DNA from 4 places in the Pedomonas sp. genome. Region 1 is predicted to be linked to each of the others. Evidence: riboswitches for the same ligand, from Rfam matches in the RefSeq annotation. Region 1 holds a riboswitch; each other region holds the start of a gene.
What was found. Region 1 has a riboswitch for cobalamin ahead of cobW (cobalamin biosynthesis protein CobW). Riboswitches for the same ligand answer to the same signal wherever they lie in the genome.

Region 1 (5,662 bases):
GGATCGGGCCTGTGAGCATTGCGGGCAAATTCAAGAGACGGATCGCGCGCGCCCGGCTCCTTGAAACTGGCAACCCCGGTGAAGATCCGCCCGTCAACCTCGGGCAGCACGACATGCATGGCAAGGTCTGCCGGAGACAGGCCGCGCGACGCCGTCGCCCAGACCGCACGCGAGGAGGTGGCAAGCGCCAGCTGGAACACCGGCACGCCTGCACCGTCGAGCGGGGTGTCTCCGCCCTCACCACGCGCGGAAAAAGCCGTGGCGTTCAGGATTGCCGCTGGCAAAAGGCGCCGCACCCACCGGTCCACCTGCTGGCGCGCGGCGTCCGCCTTCAGCGAAGGCACGAAGATCGAGAGCGTCTCGAAACCTTTCCGCTCGAAGGCGGCATGGAGCGCGGCAAAGGGCTCGATATCGTGGGCGGCAAGATAAGAGCGATAAAAGACGATGAGGACGAGCGGCCGGGCCGGATCACGCACGACAGAGTCCGGGCAGAGGACACCGCGCTCGGGATGCCACCCTCCCGCCATCGGCAGCAGATGGCAGTCGGGTATGGGCGCACCCTTCAGCCCTGCGGCCCGTGCGAGCAGGCCCAAGGCTGCCTGCGCCGCGCCTGCCCCGCCCGCATCGCACAGCCGGGCAAGCGCGCGCAGCATGGGCCTGGGCACCGTCGATATTTGATCCAGGCGGCTGTCCGGGCGGCCGTCGCCCGGCAGTACGGCGAGCACCAGACCGCGCGCTCTTGCCAAAGCCTCCACCTGCTGCAGGCCATAGCTCCAGTACGGCATGCCGCCAATGAGCCGGATCAGGATCGCCCTGGCGCCGGACAGTGTCCGCTCGACATAGGTATCCACCGACAAGGGATGCATCAGCGCGGTCAGATTGGCGAGCCGGAGGGAGGGAAAATTCCCGTCCGCCTCGCGGGCCTGATGCCATCCGGTTGCAAAGGCCCCGAGGTCGCTGTCGGAAAAAGACAGCACGACCAGATCCGCCGGCTCCTGCAGCAGATCCTGCGGGACGGCGGTCTCCTCCAGCCCGTGGGTTTCCCGGAAGATGACGTGCATTGCGCGTCAGCCCTGCAGCACCGTGCGGATGGCCTCGGGCACGATCCGATCATGCTCGGCAATGACAACGAGCATGGTGCGGCGCGGCTCGTCCGGACGCCAGGGACGGTCATACTGGTAGCGCACCCGCGCGCCTACCGCCTGCACCAGGAGGCGCATGGGCTTGCCGGCAACGGCGGCATAGCCCTTTACTCGCAAAATGCGCTGCTCATGCGCCAGGGTCTCGATCCGTGCCGCCAGTTCGGCCGGATCCTTGATCTCGCCGAATTGGATGATGGCGCTGTTGAAATCCTCGTGCTCATGGTCGTCCTCGCCATCATGATGCGATGGCCGCGCGGCAAGATCGTCTTCAGCTGCGGCCCCCAACCCCAAGATCACGCGCGGGTCGACACGTCCGTCTACGAGCTCGATGACGGGCACCGGGCGCGGCGCCTCGGCTGCAATGACGGCGCGGGCGGCGGCCACGCCGTCGGGCCCGGCCAGATCCCCCTTGGTCAGCAGGACCATGTCAGCGCAGGCGAGCTGATCTTCAAAAACTTCCGAAAGCGGCGTTTCGTGATCGATGCTTGGGTCAGAGGCGCGCTGCGCGTTGAGCGCCGCCACATCCGGTGCGAACCGTCCGGCGGCAATGGCATCGGCATCCGCCAGCGCCAGCACGCCATCGACCGTGATCCGGCTGCGGATCGCAGGCCAGTCGAATGCCTTGAGCAAAGGCTTGGGCAGAGCCAGGCCCGACGTTTCGATGAGAATGTGGTCGGGGCGCGGATCAAGCGCGAGCAGCGTTTCAACCGTCGGGATGAAATCGTCCGCAACGGTGCAGCAGATGCAGCCGTTGGCAAGCTCAATGATGTTCTCTGCCGGGCAATCAGGAATGGCACAGGTCTGGAGAATATCGCCATCCACACCCAGCGTTCCGAACTCATTGACCACCACGGCCAGCCTGCGGCCGCCCGCATTGCGGATCAGGTGGCTGATCAGCGTGGTCTTCCCTGCACCCAGAAAGCCGGTCACGATCGTGACAGGGACCTTGGCAAGATCCGGCATGGTAACTCCCCACGCGCCGAGGCGATGAATGCGGGGGCTTGCCGGACAAGTCCGGTCGGCGCGCGAAGACGGGCGGGCGCGTTGAGGCACCCGTTACCGCGCATCCGTGCAGCCCCAGCTGCACAGCTTCGTCGCCCAGACGGAAAGTTACCGTGCCATGGCCATTCCCTGGACCGCGGCAAGAGCGACCAAACGCCGGCAGGTCTCCTGGCTCGCGGGTCACAGCTTGATGCACGCCTTCCCAGGTCTGCGCTTACGCGCTCTCCAGTGGCTGCCCCCGGTTACGAGGGCCTGTGCATCGCGCTCACCGCTTACAGTTGCAGGGACAGCTGCGGACTTGGGAGCAAGCTCCCGCACCGCATTCCCCTTTAAGCCCCTCTCGGGGCACCGGCGCGATCTGGTGTCAGCAGAGCTGATCTGCCAACGAAGCGTTTGTACGGCAGCCTTTTTAAAAAGCCAATGGCTTCGTGAGCCAGATCGCAACCCTTCCATTGCCCGGGGGCAACGGCCCTGCCGCGCCCTTCTTCCCGCGGCAGGCCCGTCGCCGCGGGAAGAAGGGCGCCGCGCGATTGAAGTCACAGCCAGGACGCGGCAAAAGGCTCCGAGGTGATGCGGGCATGATAATGACGGGGAGGCGTTGCTGGCCATGGCCATGGTGGGACCGCTCAAGCTGAAAGCGCAGCTCTTCTGTGGCGACGAGATCGCCATGGGCCCCGGCAAGGCCGATCTGCTCGATGCCATCGACACGCACGGCTCGATCTCGGCTGCCGGGCGCGCGCTCGGCATGAGCTATCGGCGTACCTGGCTGCTCGTCGACACGATGAACCGGTGCTGGCGCGAACCACTCGTGGACACGGCCGCAGGCGGCCCGCATGGCGGCGGCGCCCGGCTGTCGCCGCTCGGTCGGCAGGTGCTGCAGCGCTTCCGCACAATCGAGCGGAAAATGGCCGAGGCCGTCGAAGGCGATCCGCTTCTCATGCTGCTCGAGCCGATGCGCGCTGCTCCCAAGACCTCCCGGCAGGACTGACGGCCAAAAGGCCGATGAGCGAGAGGACCGATGACCAGCCTTCCCGACAGAACGCCTGCTGACAACATGCCATCAACGCTATATACCGCGGTGCATAGCGTCGAACGGAGATGCCCACATGCGATTGCTTTGCCGCCTGCTGCTGGTTCTGGCGCTTGTCGGGGCCGGCCTCGGCCCTGCGGCGGCGCGGCAGAAGGCTCCGCTTGTGCTTGCCGCCGCCAGCCTCCAGGAGTCGCTGACAGCTGCAGCGCAGGCCTGGGCGGCGATGGGCCATCTCGAGCCGACGCTTTCGTTTGCCGCCTCCTCGGCGCTTGCCCGGCAGATCATCGCCGGCGCGCCCGCTGATCTCTTCATTTCGGCTGATGAACCCTGGATGGATCATGTCGCGGGCAAGGGTCTGATCCGCCCCGGGACGCGCGCATCCTTTCTTGCCAACAGCCTTGTTCTGGTCGCGCCTGCGACAAGCAAGGCCAGGCTCACCATCGGGCCGGGCTTTCCGCTCGGCCGGGCTCTGGGGACCGGCCGGCTGGCGATGGCCGATCCCGACGCGGTTCCGGCCGGCAAGTACGGCAAGGCCGCGCTCTCAAGTCTTGGCGTCTGGCATGGCATCGAGGCCCGGATTGCCCGGGCGGAAAACGTTCGGGCCGCGCTTGCGCTGGTCGAGCGCGGCGAGGCCCCGTTCGGGATCGTCTATATGACCGATGCCAGGGCGGCCAAGGCCGTCCGGATTGTCGGCACGTTCCCCGAGGACACCCACCCCCCGATTACCTATCCGGTTGCAGCGCTCAAGACGTCAACCAGCGCCGATGCTGAGGCCTTCCGGCGCTTCCTCGTCTCGCCCGAGGGCAAGGCGATCTTTCAGCGCTACGGCTTCACTCCGCGGTAATTCCAATGCTGCTGACGCCTGACGAATGGAACATCATCCGGCTCTCGCTCAAGGTGAGCGCCGTGGCCGTGGCCGGCACGCTGCCGATCGCCTTCGCTCTTGCCTGGCTGCTGGCCCGTGGCCGGTTTCCGGGCAAGGTTGTGCTCGATGCTGTGATCCACTTGCCCCTTGTGCTGCCGCCCGTCGTGACAGGCTGGCTGCTGCTGCTTGCCTTTGGAACCAACGGCCCGGCCGGTCGCCTCCTGGAGGACTGGTTCGGCATCACCTTCATGTTCCGCTGGACCGGGGCAGCGCTGGCAGCGGCTGTGATGGCGCTGCCGCTGATCGTGCGGGCGATCCGCTTGTCCCTTGAAGCGGTGGATCGTCGCCTCGAGGGTGCGGCAAGGACGCTTGGAGCAAGCCCGGCCTACACGTTCCTGACGATCACCGTGCCCCTGTCGCTGCCGGGCGTGCTTGCCGGCGCCGTCCTTGGATTTGCGCGCTCGATTGGAGAGTTCGGGGCAACGATCACCTTCGTCTCCAATATTCCAGGGGAGACCCGGACCTTGCCCATCGCCATCTATTCAGCCCTTCAGGTGCCAGGTTCAGATGCGATCATCGCGCGCCTGGCGCTCATCTCGGTGCTGCTGTCATTGGCGGCACTGGTCGCCTCAGAGGCGCTCTCACGGCGTGCCGGTGCGGGACGGCAGAACCATGTCCTTTGAGATCGATGTTCGCTGCCGGCTGGGCAGTGCCAGGATCGCGTTGTCCCTGCGGGCCGGCGCGGGGATCACCGCCCTGTTCGGACCATCAGGCGCGGGCAAGACCAGCATCCTGAACATGGTTGCCGGGCTGCTCAGGCCCGATGAGGGGCGGATCGTTGTTGCGGGCGAGCTCCTCTTCGACAGCCGCGCCGGGGTCGATCTGCCGCCCGAGCGCCGGCGCTCGGGCTACATCTTCCAGGATGGCCGCCTGTTCCCGCACAAGCGGGTGCGCGCCAACCTGCTCTATGGCCAGCGCCTTGCGCCGCCTGAGGCCAGGTGGATCGACTTGGATGAGGTCGTCGCCTTCCTGGGGATCAAGCACCTTCTTGACCGCTGGCCGCGCACGCTGTCCGGCGGCGAGGCGCAGCGGGTGGCAATCGGCCGGGCGCTTCTGTCGGGGCCGCGTTTTCTCCTCATGGATGAGCCCCTTTCCTCGCTCGATGCCTCGCGTCGGGAAGAGATCCTGCGGGTCATCGAGCGCATACGGGACGATCTGGGGCTGCCGATCCTCTATGTCAGTCATGATCGGACCGAGGTCGAGCGCCTGGCAACCCAGGTGGTCCACCTGACGCCGGGACAAGCGTAGCCCTGCCCGTGCCTGGGCCGCAGACACGGGCCCCAGCCTGCATCCATGCAGCACGGATCCTCGCCGGCAACCAGGCTCGCAGGGCTGAGAACAAAAGCGTCCCGCAGCCCCTCTTTGACCCTCTCTAAGCTGTAACCATTGCAAAATGGCCTACCATCTGCCATATCATTCGTTAGCGAACGAATGGATACACTGTGACTGCAGACGAGACGCGCTTCACCTCCTCTCTGGCTCCCCTCTCGCGCTTGTGGAAGCGCGCGATCGGCATTGTCGTGACGCCCTTTGGCCTGACCGAGCCGATGACAGCGCCGCTCA
Region 2 (5,662 bases), on a different contig from region 1:
CTCGATCTTCTCCTTCGACATCGACAGCACGAGGAAGCCGAAGCTGATGGAGAAGACGAGCGTCTCGATCGCCAGTATCAGCACCCACACGCTGTCCAGCTTCTCCACCCAGCCGACGGAGCGCACCAGCGCCGGGCCGGTGATGACCCGCAGGGCGAAGTAGCAGCCGTGGAATACGCACAGGACGGCCGCTGCCCGCTGCGAGACCAGTTTCTCGCGCTGGCCGAACCAGAGCTCGGCGGCCATGGCGAAGGTGTAGCTGCCGCATCCCACAGCCGCCAGCACCATGCGGGCAGGCGTTCCGACGTCCAGTCCCCAGCAGGCGATCAGCCACACCACGCTGCCCGCCAGAACGATGGCCCAGTGGGTTCGCTTCTGGTTGAACAGGCGGCAGGCCGCGAAGGCCAGACCATAGCCGGAGAGAATGATGGCGTTTGCCAGCTCGCGTGTCACGTTGTGGGCGCTGTCCGCGCTGGCCACCAGTCCGAGGAAGCCCAGTCCCGCCAGGAAGAACGCGCCACTCCACCACAGCAGGGATCGGATCTGGCGGTTGAGCAGCCATGAGAGCAGCAGCAATCCACTGACCAGGCCGAGGTTGAGCAGGGCCGCAATAAACAGCGAGAGCGGATCAAGAGGCATGTGAGCGTTTTTCGTACTCTCTGGAGCGAGACAGCCGAACGTTAATGCTGAATCATGAATTAACCGTTATTCCAGCAAATAACTCTGGTGCCGCAGAAGGAAGTGCCGAAACGAAACGTTCCATGTTCATGCCATACATATATATATCCTTGGCATATATATAACGACCAGAGACAGGCGCGGCGGGAAGGGTGCTCGGCGCCCCTCCCACACACACCGCACGTCCGCCATCAGGCGAGGCGGTCTCAGGCTGACCGGACCTCCCTGACGAAAGCGTCCACTTCCACCCGCAGCATTTCCACCTGTTCGTTCATGGTCTGGGCTGACCGCAGCACTTCCTCGGCGGCGTCGCCGGTCACGCTGGCGGCGGCGGTCACACCGCTGATATTGGTGGTCACGTCCCGGGTGCCGCCGGCGGCACGCTGCACGCTGTGGGCAATCTCCTGCGTGGCGGCCATCTGGGCGTCCACTGCTGCGGAGACCGTCTCGGCAATCTGGCTCATCTCCTGGATCACCTGCGCGATCGCCTGGATGTCGGCGACGACGGCGCCGGTTGCGGCCTGCATCTCCTGCACCTGCGCGGCAATCTCTTCGGTTGCGCGGGCGGTCTGGTTGGCCAGCTGCTTGACCTCGGATGCGACCACCGAGAAACCCTTGCCGGCATCTCCGGCGCGGGCAGCCTCGATGGTGGCATTCAACGCCAGCAGATTGGTTTGCTCGGCGATGGAGTTGATGAGTTCCACCACTTCACCCACCTTGCGGGCAGCCGCGGCCAGACCTTCCACCTTGGTGTCGGTGCTGCGGGCTTGATCGGTCGCACGGAGGGTAATGGTGGTTGACTGTTCCATGCGGCGGCCGATTTCCCGGATGGAAGCGGCGAGTTCCTCGGCAGCGGCGGCCACGGCCTGCACGTCTTCAGACGCCTGTTCCGAAGCGCCGACAACGGCTCCGGCCTGACGGCTGGCCTGCTCGGCGGCGGCGGACATGGACTGGGCAACGCTCTCCATGCCCGAGGCCTGATCGGCGACGGAGCCGACAACGCCGCCTACCTTCGATTGGAAGTTGTTGGCAAGGGCATCGATCAGCGCGCGTTTCTCTTGCTCCGCCTGTGCGGCGGCTGCGGCCCTTTCGGCTTCCTGCCGTTCACGTTCGGCTGCCTTCTCCTGCTCGATCCGCTCCTTTTCGGCGGCCTGCTCCAACTCCAGCTGTGTCTTCTGGATGGCGTTCTGGCGGGCCACTTCCACGGCGCGGGCCATGTCGCCGATTTCGTCCTTGCGGTCACGGTGCGGCACGACCAGATCGGTCTCACCATCAGCAAGGCGAAGCATGGTTCCGGTAAGCCCGGTAAACGGGCGGCTAATGACCCGATGCAGGGTAATGCCGAAGGCGGTGGACCCCAGAACGACAAACGCGATGCCGATCCACAGCGAGTATGACATGGTGTCGAAGGCATCCTGCCGCGTGACGCTGCGCTCTGCCAGCAGTTCGCGCTCGGCCATCTCGGCCTCGGCCAGCGTCTGGCGGAGGGTGTCCATGATGGCCTTGCCCCGACCCGAACTTTCGATCTCGCGAGCGGCGCTGACAGTCTCAGGATTATCCATCAGGCGGATGATCTGGTCTGCCACTTCGCTCTGCCAGGTCGCCGCGATGCGGGCGACGTCATCGAGACGTTGCTGCTGACCGGCGTTGTCGCGGGTCAGCTCCTTGGCCCGCTTCCAGGCCTGCTCGAACTGCCGGTTGCCGTCGTGATAGGGCTCCAGAAACTTTTCGTCACTGGAGATCATGTAGCCGCGCAGGCCGACCTCCTTGTTGACCATGCTGGTCGTGGCGAGGTCGAGAGCATCAAGCACTTCATATGTATGGTTATTTACGTCGGTCGCCGTCTCGGCAACCATGATGCTGCGGCCAACCACGGCACTCATGAGGATAACCGCAAAGCCCACGCAGGCGAACGCAACGGAGATCTTCCGGCTTATTGGCAGATTGTTCAGAAACGACATGACACTACACCTGGCACTAAAAAACAGCAGTCGCGGATTAGACCTCCGGACCAACTTGCTGCAAATCACCGAGAAACATGAAATTATTATTAATCAGTTTGGATGGCTCAGGTGTTTTTCAGGTAGGTTGCCTGTGTCGGATTTTCGTCTTTCGTAGTGCGGAATAATATTTCGCCGCGGTAATACATCCCTCGTGTGGCCAACAGTATTGAAGCCGCACGGGCGATTGATCTCTTCCGGCACAGCTCCAGCGTGGCGGGCATGCCAGAAGCAGACTCAGGAAACAGTGAGAGGCGGGGACGTCAGTTGAGGTTGTGACCCAGGCCTTAGCTGAATGGCTGTGCCACGGCTTTGCTGCGAATATACTCGCTGATGCGCTTGTTCAGCTTCTGCAGTTCCTGCAGGCTCAGCTGCAGGGGCAGTTCGCCGCCGCCTTCCATGCCGGCAAGCAGGGCCGGGCTGCCGTTGGCGGTTTCACCCAGCTGGAACGATTCAACCGTGATCGGCTGCACGGCGTCGTTCTGGTCCGGCTGATGCTGCCGCAGATAGCCCAGTTCAGAGGACAGGGCGGCAACGGCCAGCGGAATGCAGCCGGGGGTGAAATCCAGCCGGAACTGTTCCCCCTTGGTGGATTCGACCACAAGATAAAGGCAGCGCTTTTCACCGTCGATGCCGCTCTCCCGCACCAGCGCGAAGGTGGGGGCGGTATCATCGTCAAACTCTCCGGTCACGTCAGGCAAATCCTCGGACATCTGAACGGCAAAAGTGCCGTCCTGCTGCATCTGCGGTGCAGACAGGAACTCAAGCTGGTGCTGGGCGGAGCTGGGGGTCTGGCTTGCGCCAGTTCTGGCCTTCGGCACGGGCGACCTTCTTCATCTACAATTTAATTCTTCAAACCAACATCTACGCGTGTATTTCCCAAATCTGGCGCAGATGGCGGGAATGTCCAGCGCCGCAGGGTCGTATTTCAGCAGGCTGCTTTCGTTGCGGGCTTGACGTGTGCGGTGGCCCGGATTAGCCCTCATGCTCGCAACAGGCCCCCCGAAAGGGGGTTAAAAGGGAACGTGGTGCCAGGGTCCGCCCATCAGGCCGCACTCTCAGTCCACGGCTGTCCCCGCAACTGTAACCGGCGAGCGCCGTCTCGATTACGCCACTGGAAGACCGGGGAAGCCCGGAAACTGGGAAGGCAGAGACGGGGCGATGACCCGAAAGCCAGGAGACCTGCCTGTTGTCGTCGCCTTGCATGCTGCCGGGAGAGTGGTGTGCGACGGGTTCTTCCGGAACGGCGACATCAACCGTCAGGGTTGCTGTGCCGGGTGCCGGGATGAGTCCGCGTGCCGCCCTGCAGGAACGGCGCACGCCTCCCTGACAAAGAACGACTGATTTGTATTGGGAGGGCTGGCATGTCGCCCCGCCTCGTAATTCTGCTTACCACTGCGGCCCAGCTCGGGTTTGCCGCCACCAGCGCCCGGGCCGAAGAACCCGTCAATCCGCTGAACCAGATTGTTGTCTCCGCCACCCGCACCGAACAGGCGCTGGGCGTCACCGGAACGTCGGTCAGCGTCATCACCGCCGAGGATATCCGCGCCACGCAGAAAGTCATGCTGTCCGATGTGCTGCGTGAGACGCCCGGTGTCACCGTGGTGCGCTCGGGCGGCCCCGGCGCGCAGACCAGCATGTTCATTCGCGGCGTCGGCGGCGAGCAGACGGCCATCCTGATCGATGACGTCCGGATCAACGATCCCTCGACCCCGGGCGGCACGGCCCACGTCACAGACCTCATCACCACCGGCGTCCAGCGCGTCGAGGTTCTGCGCGGCCCGCAATCCACGCTGTACGGCAGCCACGCCATTGGCGGTGTCGTCAACATCATTACCCAGCAGGGCGAGCCGGGCCTGCGCGGCGAGGCGCTCGTTGAAGGCGGTAGCTTCGACAGCTGGCGCGCGGCGGGCACCGTGGCAGGCGGCACCGAGAAGGTGCAGGGCTCGCTCTCGGCCAGCTTCTACGACACCGATGGCGTCTCGGCGGCCGACAAGGACGACGGCAACACCGAGAAGGACGGTTACCGCAACTGGGGGCTGCTGGGCAGCGTCGGCGCGGAACTGTCCGACAACCTGCGCCTCGACCTGAAGGGCCTCTACAACAACGGTCGCGCCGAATATGACGGCTTCCCGCCGCCGCTCTACACCTTCGCCGATACCGACAACAACAGCCGCAACGAGCTCTACTCGGGCTACGCGGGCCTGACCCTCGGCACGCCGGAGGGTCGCATGACCAACCGGCTGGCCGTCGGCTTCAGCCGCACCGACCGCGAGGACTTCGAAGGCGACGTCAAGACCAACGACACGCGCGGCCAGAACCGCCGGTTCGAGTATCAGGGTGTCGTCCGCGTCACCGAGGCGGCCGAGCTGACCTTCGGCGCGGAGACCGAGCGCACCAAGATCCGCAACATCGGGCAGTGGGATCTGGAGCCGCTGAAGGCTGCCGTTGATATGCACAGCCTCTATGCGCAGGGTCAGGCCACGCTGGTGGAGAACCTCACCCTGACGGCGGGCGTGCGCTATGACGATCACGACACTTTCGGCGATCACACCAGCTTCCGTGTGGCGGGCGCCTATCAGGTTCCGCAGACGGACACGCTGCTGCGTGCCAACTGGGGCGAGGGGTTCAAGGCGCCGACGCTCTATCAGCTCTACAGCATCTACGGAAACGCGGACCTTCAGGCCGAAACCAGCAAGGGCTGGGAAGTCGGCATCGATCAGGGCTTCGTGGAAGGGCGCATCCGCGTCAGCGCCACCTGGTTCCAGAACAAGCTGAACAACCAGATCGACTATGTGAACTGCACCGTGGGCGATCCGCAGTGCGCCTCGGGCCGCTGGGGCTATTATGACAACGTGGCGCGGGCCTCGTTCAAGGGGCTTGAGCTGGGCCTCTTGGTGCAGCCCATCGATCCGCTGGTCATCAAGGCCAGCTACACCAGGCTGAAGCCGCGCAACGAGGTGACCGACACCGACCTTGCCCGC
Region 3 (5,662 bases), on a different contig from region 1:
CGGTCAAGCCCGCACGCAGGGAGAACTTGCCCTCGATCTTGGGCGTCGAGAGACCTTTGTCCCCGCGCTCGACGATGAAGCCTCGGATTTCGTCCTTGCCTTCCTCGTTCGCCAGCTTGGCCCAGATCACGAACACCTGCGCGATGGGCGAGTTGGTGATCCACATCTTGGAGCCATTCAGCACGAAGCCGCCATCCACACGGCGGGCCCGGGTTTTCATGCTGCCCGGGTCAGAGCCCGCATCTGGTTCGGTGAGGCCAAAGGAGCCGACCCATTCGCCAGTGGCGAGCTTGGGAAGATATTTCTCGCGGTGCGCTTCGGTGCCGTAAGCGTAGATCGGCCACATTACCAGCGAAGACTGCACGGAAAGGGTGGAGCGATAGGCGGAGTCCACCCGCTCCACCTCGCGGGCGATGAGGCCATAGGAGACGTAAGACACGCCGGGGCAGCCGTAGCCCTTGATGGTGGAGCCGAGCAGGCCGAGCGCCCCTGCTTCGGTCATCATCTCGGGGAAGAACTTTTCATGCCGGTTGCCTTCCACCACGCGGGGCATGAGCTTTTCCTGACAATAGGCCCGGGCGCTGTCACGAATGAGGCGCTCCTCTTCGGTCAGGCTCTCCTCCAGCAGCAGCGGGTCTTCCCAGCGGAACTTGGGCCAGGTGATTTTCCGGGGGCCGGTTGATGCCGTCGCCTCGGTCTGGATGCTCGCCTCGCTCATGGTGTCTCCTCCCCCTTCGTGTGGGTTGGCCTCTGGTGGACAGGCCGGTTCTCAACGCGGGTAGAACATCCCACCAAACCGTGCCAACGACCACAGACAAAGCGCCGAAGGAAGGGGCTATTCCGCCGTCAAAATGACGAAGAGCGCGAGCCGCCTGCTGAACCTCAGCCCAGCCGCAGCCGCTGCGTGGGCAGTACCACCCGCTCGCCATTGGCCGCCGTCACCACTTCCACGGCAACGCCGTAAGCCACGGACATGACATCCGGCGTCAGCACCGTGACGGGCGGGCCATCCGCCACGACCTTGCCCGTGCGCATGACGATCACCCGATCCGCCAGCCGGCCCACCAGCGCCAGGTCATGCAAGGTGACGATAACGCCCCGCCCTTCCTGTGCCAGTTCGCGCAGCAGGCGCACGATGTCGAGCTGGAAGGCCGGGTCCAGCCCGGCCAGCGGCTCGTCCGCCAGAATCCAGTCCGGCTCCCCTGCCAGCACGCGGGCCAGCAGCACGCGCGCCCGTTCGCCGCCTGACAGCGTCAGGATATTGCGGTCACGCAGGTGCCCGAGTTCGCAGCGGTTGATCGCGTCCTCTACTGCCGCGTCATCAGCCGGGCTGGTGCTGATACCGGTGCGGCCATACGGCAGCCGCCCGAGGCGCACGACGGTCTCCACGTCCAGACCCCACGCCACCTCGCGGCCCTGCGCCAGAAAACCGATGCGCAGTGCCCGCTCGCGCGGGTCCATCAGGGAAAGATCGGCAAAGTCAAGGAACACGGAGCCGCTGCTCGGCTCACGGCCGCCGCACAGGCTTGCAAGCCACGTGGACTTGCCGGCGCCGTTGGGGCCGAGCACCGCCGTCACTTCGCCGGAGCGGAAGGTGACGTTCACCGGGCCGACGAGACGGCGCGAGGGCACATCGACGGTCAGGTCTTCACAGGCGAGCGTACTCATGCCAGCTGGCTCCGCATTTTCATGAGCAGGTAAAGGAAGAACGGCGCGCCCAGCACCGCCATGACGATGCCCAGCTTCACCTCGGTGCCGCCGGGCAGCGCCCGCACCACCGTATCCGCTGCCAGCACGAGGGCACTGCCGCCGAAGATGCTGGGCACGAGAAGCGCGCCGGGCCGCGCGCCAACCCACGGGCGCAGCAGGTGCGGCACCACCAGACCGACGAAACCGATGATGCCGGTCACCGCAACGGTCGCCCCGACGGAAATGCCGACGCCGAACAGAATGCGGCGGTGGGTAGCTGCAAGGTCGATCCCCATGGTGCGGGCGGTCATCTCGCCAAGGCTGAGACCGTCCAGCGCGCGTCCGGTCGTCAGCAGCACGCCGCCGCCCAGCAGCACGAACGGCAGGATGATCCAGACGTCGCTCATGCTGCGGTCCGTCAGCGCGCCCATCATCCAGTTGATGATCTCCGCCGTGGCGAAGGGGCTGGGTGCAAGGCTGATGGCAAAGGAGGTCAGGGCCCCAGCAAGGCTGTTGAGGATAATGCCCGCCAGAATGAAGGTGGTCACGCGGTTGGTCTCCACGGCCAGCAGATAGAGCAGCGCCATGCCCGCAACCGCCGCTGCCATGGCACACACCGGCAGCACCCAGATGGCGACGCCGGAAACCCCGAACCAGATGGCCAGGACCGCGCCGAACGCCGCGCAGGCGGAGACGCCAAGGACGCCGGGGTCTGCCAGCGGATTGCGCAGGTAGCCCTGCATGACCGCGCCCGCCAGCCCGAGCGCCCCGCCCACCAGAATGGCGAGCAGGGTTCGAGGCAGGCGCAGATCAAGAATGATGAAGGTCCGGGTGGCTTCCTCATGTGAGAAAATGCCCCACGGCGACACCCACACCTTGCCCACTCCCAGAGAGAGGACGGCCAGCATGAGGATGAGACCGGCAAGGACGGGCAGAACAGGGAGGGACGCGGCGCGGTTCATGAGGCGTTTTCCAAAGCAGTGCGGGCAAGGCGAAGATAGCGTGCGGCTTCCAGCAACGTTGGCCCCCCGCAGTACAACAGCTGCCGGGGATAGGGAGAGGCAAGCATGCGGCCTTCCAGTCGCTTGAGCACCGGATGGGAGAGCAGGCGATCACCCCCGGCGCTGGCATCGGCACCGTCCGCGCCGGTCAACAGCAGGCGGGGCGGATTTTCGACCAGTTCTTCCAGCCGCACGACGCCCCAGAAGTTGACGCCGTAGCGCGCCGAGACGTTGCGCAGCCCGGCGCGGGCCAGCAGATCGTCCTGCAACGTGCCTGCGCCCGGCGAGAAGCCGCCCGGCTGAAGGATGAGAGCGGGCACCGGCGGTCCGGCATCCGACGCTTGCGGGCGCAGAGCCTCCAGCGCCGCCTCGATCCGGCGCACCAATGCCTCACCCCGTTCAGGATGGCCGACGCGGGCGGCAACATCCCGAACCTGAGCATGACTTTCCTCGACCGTTGCAGGCACGCCGAACAACGCCACCGGAATGTTCATGCGCTCCAGCGCCCGACGGGTGGCGGGAGCGGTATGAATGCTGGCCAGCACCAGATCCGGCTTCAGAAGCAGGATTTCCTCGGCCGTCTCGTAGGTCACGGGGAAGCGCCGCGCCGCCTGCGCAACAGCGGATTGCTCCGGATCGCGCGAGAAGTGGCTGAGCGCCGTGATCTGGGCGTCATCGGCCACTTCCAAAAGAATGGCGTCAAGACAGGGATTGAGGGAGACGATCCGCCGAGGTCTGTTTTCCTTGAGCAGAGCGGCGCTATCCGCATCCGTCCTGCCCGGGGCAATGGCGGCGATGGCGTTCCTTGCCTCCGACAGCCCCGAGATGGCGAACGGCAAGGAGGCGGTCAGAAGCGTTGCCAGCAACCACGCTGCGCCGCGCCCCATCCTTCGCCTTCGTTCCTGTTTGCGGCTGCACCGCACCTGTGCTTCCGACACGACCCTGACCCACGTGAGGCCGGCATGCGACCCACGGGGCACGGCACCGGCACCTTCCACCAAGGCCGGAGCGAAGCGGCGTCAGGACATGACGAGGTTCCGCGCGCTGACCGGCCAGCTCGGCGTCGTCTCACGGGAAAACCGCTCGCCCGGCACACCCCGACCGCGCGAAGGACGACTGCGGCAGGCAGGTCTCCTGGCTTGCGGGTCATCGTTCGGTGCGCGCCGCCTTCCCGGCCCCCGGCATAAAAGCTGGGCCCAGTGGCTCGATAGCGCGCGAACTCGCCGCATACAGTTGCGGGGGCAGCCCCGGATTGCCGGCCGGCCCCAGGAGGACCAGCGCGTCACCGGGTTCCCTTTTCACCCCCGGTTGAGGGGGAACCTGCCGCAGCGATTTGGGTAAACCTGCCGGCATGGGCCGTCAAGGCAACGATTCTGCACACCCAGGGCGATCCGATCATACCCGGGGCGATCAGGGTCGGCCCGAAAAGACTGTGGCGGCAGGAGATCCCGCCGCCACGACCTGTTCAGCATGTGTGCAGGCAACGACTAGCGCTGCTGGTGCTCGCCCTTGCCATGCTCGGGGCGATCCATCGGCTCGTTGTCCTGCTGGGGCTTTGCGTCCACATCCCGCTCTGGATGGGCCACGTGATCGGTTTCCGGGTGCTGGTCCGACGGCCGGAAATCACATTCCTTCGGCTGAACGCGCGGGCCGTCAACCACCATGGATACGGGGTCGCTGGCCGGGAAGGATTCCTCGATCGCTTCGTCCAGAGCTTCGTCGGCGCGCTTGACCGTTTCTTTCTTGCAATCGTCAGGCACGCCCTTGTCCTTGTTCGGATCGACGGACGAAGGGGACTGGTTTGTCATTGCACGTCTCCATTCTTGCGGGGCGAAGCAGGACATTGATGCAGTGGCAGCGGTTCGCCCCTTATGAAAGAAAACCGCAAATACCTTGATCTGTTCCTCTGCTCGTCGCCCTTACTGCCCAGTTTGGGTAACTCTGCCCTGAAGGACGAGGCGTCCGGAGGCGACATCGATCGGCCGCACGCAGACAAGCGGCGAAGGTCCGCTGTTGCTGACCACCATGCTGGCCGTCATGCCATCGAACCGCAGCGTGTTCTTGTCGCCAAGCATTGCGGCAGGCACCTCCACGTCCAGCGTATTGCCGGTCATTGCGGTGGACAGGCTGGCGGGCTTGGTCATCAGCGGCAGGGCACCGGGCGCGGCGGCCATGCCGTCCATGATCCGGAGCCCGTAGGGCCCGCAGCCCATGGAGGGCACCAGCACCATCCAGTGCGGATGCCAGTCCATCGAGAAGCGGGTGCCGCCGACGTCTTCCACCAGATCCGGATGGCTCACCAGCGCCAGCGCCAGCAGGCCCTGCCCGCGCGGGAAGCCCGCTGCGGCGGTATCGGCGCTTGTCGGCCAGATATACGCATACATCTGGCTGCCCTCGAATTTTCCGATACGGGGCGGCACGCTGGCCCCCGCATTGCCGCGCAGCGTCATGCGGAAGTGCAGGAGATCCCCATCCGCGCGAACCTCTGCGGTACTGATATCAAATGTCGGGTCGATGGCCTCGTTCACAGGCGACATGATTGCATTGGCCAGCGCAACCCCACCAAGGCCGAAGGCCGTCAATCCAATTGCGGCTGTGACAAAGCGCGTTTTACGCATGCGGAACCCCTCTTCATTTTCATTTAATAAACGAAACCGAAGCCGGTTAGCTCCGCGCCGCTGGTGGAAACCCCGGTGGAAACCAGCGCCCGAACCGAGAATGCGGGACGGCCAGCGACCGCCCCGCATTCCGGGTGTTGCTGTGCGCAGTACGGCCAGCAACAGACGTTAGCGCTGCTGCTCCGAGCTATTCGGATTGCTGCTGACGCTGCGGCTGCTGGCGCTGCTGTTGCTGCTTCTGCTGGCCCTGTTGGCCCTGCTGCTTCTGCTGGCCCTGCTGGCCTTGTTGACCTTGCTGGCCCTGCTGGCCTTGCTGACGTTGGTTAGCCATCGTGCATCTCCTTGGTTCTAACC
Region 4 (5,662 bases), on a different contig from region 1:
CTCGGGCGTGTCGGGCAGAACGAAGCCCTTCAGTCCCATGTCGATGCAGCGACGGGCTTCCTTTTCCAGCTCGGCCTGATCCCAGAACGGCAGGTGCGCCATGCTGAAGATGCGCTGGCCCGATTCAGCCTGGTATTCGGCAGAGGCGTCGTTGAAGATCTGGATAATGCTGAGCGCCAAGGCCGGGTCGCGCAGCGACATCAGGGAACCCGCCTGGGTCACGCCCGAGTTCTGGAAGCAGATCTGGGCGTAGATGCCCATGTCATCCATCGCCTTCAGCCGTTCCTTGATCATGTGACCGCCCGGATGGCCCTCTTCGAGCGTCGGAAAGGCAAGGCGGCCGAGCAGCTTGTTGTTGTCGGCCCGGATGACGTTGCCGCCCATGGTGCCAAAGTCACGGTCACCGACGAACCAGCGGTCCGTGCCGTTGACCCGCCTGACATGCGGAACCTTGTCCTTGAGCGCCGCGGGAGCGCGCGAAGTGAACAGGTCAGGCGCCTCGGTGATATGGGTGTCGGTATCGACGATCTTGATCCCCTCGAGGGAGGGGTGCAGACCCGTCGACTGCGAAGCATAATCAACCTCGCGGATCACGCCGCCCGGCAGATAGCCCGCCGCCGACCAGTATTTGCGCGCATTCTGAGAGATATCGTCCTGTTTCGCATCCGCCATGTCTCACCCACTTTGTTTATTGATTGAACGGTCTCCCCTTTTGATACCAAGTCCTCGATTGACCGTATCATTCGGATCGGACAAACTTTGTGCATGAACGGCCAAACACTCATGTCTGGGAGCGACCCTGAGTTCAAGATGGTGCCGATGGTGGCCCCATCGATGCGCCCCTGCGCCGGCGCCATTCCGCAGGACGACTATGATCTGGACACGCCATGGCACTGCCATGACATGCATCAGCTCCAGTATGCCTTCAGCGGCATGATCGAAGTGGAGGATCGCTTCGGGAGCTACTTCATTCCCCGGGCGCTGGCGGCCTGGATCCCGGCGGGCGTCGTCCACCGCACCCGGATCCATCGGGTACGCTCTGCCTCGATCTTCTTCGAGCCCCACATGATCCCTGTTGCCGGAGACAGGATCCGCATCATCCAGGTCTCCCCGCTCATGCGCGAGATGGTGATGGGGGCGATGCGCTGGCCGCTCTATGGCGAACTGGACCGAACGGGCCACGCCTACTTCCAGGCGCTGGCCTGCCTGTGCACCGAATGGATCGAAGAGGAGGCGCCTCTGCGCCTGCCCAGTCTGCCCGACGAGCGGCTGGAAACGGCTGCCCTTTATACCCGCAAGAACCTTAAGACCTGCGATATCGCCACTGTCAGCAAGCATTGCGGTTTGTCCGAGCGTACCTTGCGACGCAAATTCCAGGCATCCATCGGGATGAGCTGGGAGCAATACCGGCAGCGCGCCAGACTCCTGAAAGCCGCGGCCCTGCTCAATGAAGGCAAGCTGCCGATCGGCACGATCGCTGCTGAGGTCGGCTTTGAGAGCCAAAGCTCCTTCGCCCGCGCCTTCAAAAGCCTGACCGGGATCAATCCCAAGGAATTCAAATCGTCCGAGCCAAGGCGTTAAGGGTATGGCGGCAATGGTGCAACCACGGTTGGGAGCGCCTCTGCACGGGAAGACGCCCAACAATGCTGATCTTCTTCAACCCAAGAACGCCCAAGAGGTCATCCTCGCTGCAAAGCGGGCTGCTTCCTCGATTTTCTTGCACACCGGCCTCACGGCAGATTTCAAGGCTCCGCATCAGGTCGGCGCGCTGCACATTCCGGATAGGACAACCAGACGGGTTGACGGCATGGCGGCAACATTCCTATGACCCCTCGTGCAACAGGTTCCCCCTTAGGGGGATGAAAACGGGAATGGGGTGCGAATCCCCGGCTGTCCCTGCAACTGTCAGCGGCAAGTCTTCGGTCACAGAGCCATTGGGACACCCTCCCGAGAAGGCGACCGGCAAGGCGATGACCCGCGAGCCAGGAGACCTGCCTGTTGCCGTCGTCTTTCGGCTGGCCAGGGAGTGCCGGGCGAACGGGACCTCCCGCAGGACGACATGAGCGCCCATTGAGTTGCCGCAGCAACGCGGCAGCACGAAGGGCATCTGTTGTGAACCATGGCCTGCGCTGCCCGCAGGCCGACGGGAGAGGCATTATGCTCACCCCAGTTGAAAATGTAGCGGCCGTTGTCGTTTGCAACACCTGCCGTCTTGCCAAGGATCAGCCCTCTGACGACGAGGGACGGCGCGGCGGGCGACTGCTGGCCGATCTGCTACGCGACGTACAAAAGGCGCGACCGGACTATGCCGCCGTCGCCATTCAAGAAATGCCCTGCCTGTTTGCGTGCGGCGAGCACTGCACCGTGCACCTGCGCGCACCAGACAAGATCAGCTACGTGCTCGGCCGTTTCGCGCCGACGCTCGAAGATGCAACCGCCATTCTGGATTACGCGGCCCAATATGCGGCGAGCCCGGAGGGCGTCGTGCCGTATCGCCAGTGGCCCGAAGGCGTGAAGGGTCACTTCATCACACGCATGCCCCCGGCCGGATTTGTTGCAGAATGACTTCGTTTCCTGATCGCGCTGCGCTTGACGCGGCGCTGGCTGCACTTCCCGAAGCGGATACGGCGGCTGTCGAGCAGGCACGCGCACTCCAGAGGTCCCTCTGCAAACCGGAAGGCTCGTTGGGACGGCTGGAAGAAATCGCCCTGTTCATGGCGGGCTGGCAAGGCACGCAGCACCCCTGCCTGCGCCGGGGCCAGACGGTGGTCTTCGCCGGCAACCATGGCATCGCCCGGCACGGGGTCAGCGCCTTTCCGCCCGAGACGACGCGCGACATGGTGCTGAATTTCGAGCGCGGCGGCGCAGCCATCAATGCGCTCTGCGGCGTTGCCGGCTTCGAGTTTCAAGTGGTCTCGCTGGAGCTGGACTGCCCGACTGCCGATTTCACGGCGGGTGCGGCCATGACCGAAGCCGAGGTGCTGAGGGCCCTCTCGATCGGTGCGCAGGCGATCAGCGCCGACACGGACCTTCTCGTCATCGGTGAGATGGGCATTGCCAACACAACGACGGCAGCGGCGCTTGCCTGCCTGATCTATGGCGGTGCGCCGGCAGAATGGGTGGGCCGTGGCACCGGCGTCGACCCACTGGGGGTCCAGCGAAAAATCGACGTGGTGAGGCGAGCGGTTGCGCTCCACGGCGACACCCCGCGCATGGCGCTGGACCTGCTGGCAGCCGTGGGCGGGCGCGAACTGGCGGCCATGGCAGGCGCGGTTCTTGGCGCTCGGCTGAGGCGCATTCCGGTTCTGCTCGATGGCTTCATCTGCTGCGCTGCCATAGCGCCGCTCGCTGTTCAGAATCCGCAGATCATCCAGCACTGCCTGGCCGGACATCAATCCGAAGAGCCGGGGCACCTGCGGGTCCTGCAGCATTTCGGCCTGTCGCCGCTGCTGCAGTTGAACATGCGCCTGGGCGAGGCCAGCGGCGCTGCTGTTGCAGCCTTGCTGGTCAAAGCCGCCCTCGCCGCGCACAACCAGATGGCAACGATCGACGAAGCGCTCAGCGGCAACCTGCCCCAGCGCCGCGCGACAGCCTTGGCCGGATGACCGGGAAGCGCACCGAGGGACAGCATGCCCCGCAGGCTGTGGTCGCGGGTCAGGGCCCCGCCGCCTGGCCCTTGTGGATGCTCCGGCATGGGATGCCAGCACAGACCGGGGCCATGCTGGGCTGGACGGACAGCCCCTTGTCGGCCCTGGGCGAGAGGCAGGCTCGGGCTCAGAGCGAGCGCCTGTCCGCACAGGGCATTACGCAAATCCTTTCCTCAGATCTGGCGCGCTGCCAGGCGACGGCCCGGATCACGGCCGAGCGGCTGTCCGGTCAAAGCCAGCCGGCGCTGACCGTTGCTCTGAGCGCTGACCTGCGCGAGTTGAATTTCGGCGCATGGGACGGGCAGCCGGCTGCATCCATTGCACCGGATGCCCTTCGGGACTTCTATGCAGATCCGGATCGATGCCCGCCGCCGCAAGGTGAACGCTGGTCCGATTTAACGGCCCGTGTGAGCCGGGCACTGGAGACCCTCTCTCCCCGGCCCACTCTCATTGTTGCCCATGGCGGCAGCATGCGGGCGGCCCTCTCGGTCCTGCTCGGGTGGGACATGCGCCAGTGTTGGACGATCGATCTGCCCTATGCCGCGCTGCTGCGCTTCCAGGTGTGGGACATACGCCCGCGCACGGCCCAACTCACCGGGCTTTTCCTGCTGGAGGACAGGCTATGAACCGGACACCGGGGCGTGGCGCGGCACTGCGCGGCACTGCCAGACAGGCCGCTCTGGCAATTCAGTTCATGACCCGGCTGCCCATGCCTGCCCTTGCCGTCTCGAGCGAAGATTTTCAGGCCGCCATGCGCTGGTTCCCGCTGGCGGGACTATTGGTGGGCGGCGTCGTGGCGGCCGCCTTCTGGCTTGGAGGTTTGATCAGCCCGTGGCTTGCAGCACTGGCAGGATGCGCCGCCTGGGTATGGGTAACGGGCGCTCTCCATCTCGATGGCCTGGCGGACCTGGTCGACGGTCTGGCGGCAAGCCACGGTAACCCGGAAAAGCTGCGCGCGGTCATGAAGGATCCCCACATCGGCAGCTGCGGGGTCAGCGCTCTTGTGGTGCAGCTTCTGGCCAAGGCTGTCCTCATTCATGAACTGGCCCGGCTTGCAATCCCAGCCCTTGCAGCACTGATGGCGCTGCTCATGGTCCCGGCGCTGGCCCGGCTGGGGCCATTGCTCTGGACCTTCTGGCTGCCGCCCCTGCACGATGGCCTGGGCTCGCGTTTCAGGGGCGGCGTCTTGACCGTCCACCTGGCGGCGTGGGCCGCCATCCTGGTGCCGCTTGCCCTGTTGTACGCGCCTGCGCTCGTTGCTGCCCCTTGTCTGCTCGGCCTGTGGGGCCTGTGGTTGAAGCGCAGGCTCGGCGGCATCTCAGGCGATTGCCACGGGGCCGGGATCGAGCTCTGCGAGACCGGCCTGCTACTGGTTCTGGTGGTGGCCGGCGCGACGTGACAGGGCGATCAGCGCTTCCACATCCACATGGCGCTCAATCTTTGCGGCAATGGCGTCCAGCGCCTCATCGACCAGCACCGCATGGTCCGGCGCGCTCTCAGCCCCCTCGCCTCCCAGCAGGGCAATCCAGGCGTCGCGCTGTGTCGCTTTGTTGAACAGGCCATGGACGTAAGTGCCCATGACCCGGCCGGTCGCGGACACGGCGCCGTCGTGCCAGCCGTCCGACAGTCGCGCCAATGGCCGCGCCGTATCAGGGCCCGTGGTGACGCCGATATGCATTTCATAGCCATCAAACGCGGCCTCCAGCGCCGTGCCCTCCACCGAACGCAGCGTTTTCGCGCCGGACAGGACTGTGTCGACCGCCAGCAGCCCCAGCCCCGGAACTGTAGTCGCCGGGCCCTCGCTGCCGTCCGGGTCGCTGATGGTGCGCCCGAGCATCTGGTAGCCGCCACAAATTCCCAGCACGCGCCCGCCGCGGCGCACGTGGGCGAGAAGATCGATCTCCCATCCCTCTGCCCGCAGGAATTCAAGATCGGCAACGGTCGCCTTGGAGCCGGCCAGAACCATAAGATCCGCCTCCACGGGCAAGGGCGAGCCGGGGCGGATCATTCGCACC

Region 2: linked by a shared signal. The riboswitch ahead of VIG90_RS19360 (TonB-dependent receptor plug domain-containing protein) and the one ahead of cobW (cobalamin biosynthesis protein CobW) in region 1 are both predicted to bind cobalamin.
Region 3: linked by a shared signal. The riboswitch ahead of VIG90_RS19340 (ABC transporter substrate-binding protein) and the one ahead of cobW (cobalamin biosynthesis protein CobW) in region 1 are both predicted to bind cobalamin.
Region 4: linked by a shared signal. The riboswitch ahead of VIG90_RS03145 (DUF1636 domain-containing protein) and the one ahead of cobW (cobalamin biosynthesis protein CobW) in region 1 are both predicted to bind cobalamin.

What each region holds. Positions count from the first base shown of each region.
Region 1 covers NZ_DATBUP010000137.1:23,425-29,086, forward strand. Annotated here, with positions in the region: gene cobN (cobaltochelatase subunit CobN) at 1-1,061, opposite strand, end outside; gene cobW (cobalamin biosynthesis protein CobW) at 1,068-2,105, opposite strand; cobalamin riboswitch at 2,286-2,512, opposite strand; gene VIG90_RS10560 (winged helix-turn-helix domain-containing protein) at 2,758-3,132, shown strand; gene modA (molybdate ABC transporter substrate-binding protein) at 3,251-4,018, shown strand; gene modB (molybdate ABC transporter permease subunit) at 4,024-4,722, shown strand; gene VIG90_RS10575 (molybdenum ABC transporter ATP-binding protein) at 4,712-5,347, shown strand; gene VIG90_RS10580 (MarR family transcriptional regulator) at 5,542-5,662, shown strand, end outside.
Region 2 covers NZ_DATBUP010000268.1:27,328-32,989, reverse strand. Annotated here, with positions in the region: gene VIG90_RS19375 (GGDEF domain-containing protein) at 1-639, opposite strand, end outside; gene VIG90_RS19370 (methyl-accepting chemotaxis protein) at 885-2,639, opposite strand; gene VIG90_RS19365 (hypothetical protein) at 2,966-3,499, opposite strand; cobalamin riboswitch at 3,657-3,882, shown strand; gene VIG90_RS19360 (TonB-dependent receptor plug domain-containing protein) at 4,043-5,662, shown strand, end outside.
Region 3 covers NZ_DATBUP010000268.1:21,257-26,918, forward strand. Annotated here, with positions in the region: gene VIG90_RS19325 (acyl-CoA dehydrogenase) at 1-718, opposite strand, end outside; gene VIG90_RS19330 (ABC transporter ATP-binding protein) at 883-1,668, opposite strand; gene VIG90_RS19335 (iron ABC transporter permease) at 1,665-2,651, opposite strand; gene VIG90_RS19340 (ABC transporter substrate-binding protein) at 2,648-3,577, opposite strand; cobalamin riboswitch at 3,798-4,029, opposite strand; gene VIG90_RS19345 (hypothetical protein) at 4,178-4,498, opposite strand; gene VIG90_RS19350 (hypothetical protein) at 4,610-5,308, opposite strand; gene VIG90_RS19355 (hypothetical protein) at 5,505-5,660, shown strand.
Region 4 covers NZ_DATBUP010000036.1:24,185-29,846, reverse strand. Annotated here, with positions in the region: gene VIG90_RS03160 (amidohydrolase family protein) at 1-672, opposite strand, end outside; gene VIG90_RS03155 (helix-turn-helix transcriptional regulator) at 766-1,581, shown strand; gene VIG90_RS03150 (hypothetical protein) at 1,586-1,828, shown strand; cobalamin riboswitch at 1,825-2,013, shown strand; gene VIG90_RS03145 (DUF1636 domain-containing protein) at 2,158-2,565, shown strand; gene cobT (nicotinate-nucleotide--dimethylbenzimidazole phosphoribosyltransferase) at 2,562-3,605, shown strand; gene VIG90_RS03135 (histidine phosphatase family protein) at 3,683-4,273, shown strand; gene cobS (adenosylcobinamide-GDP ribazoletransferase) at 4,270-5,046, shown strand; gene VIG90_RS03125 (cobyric acid synthase) at 5,014-5,662, opposite strand, start outside.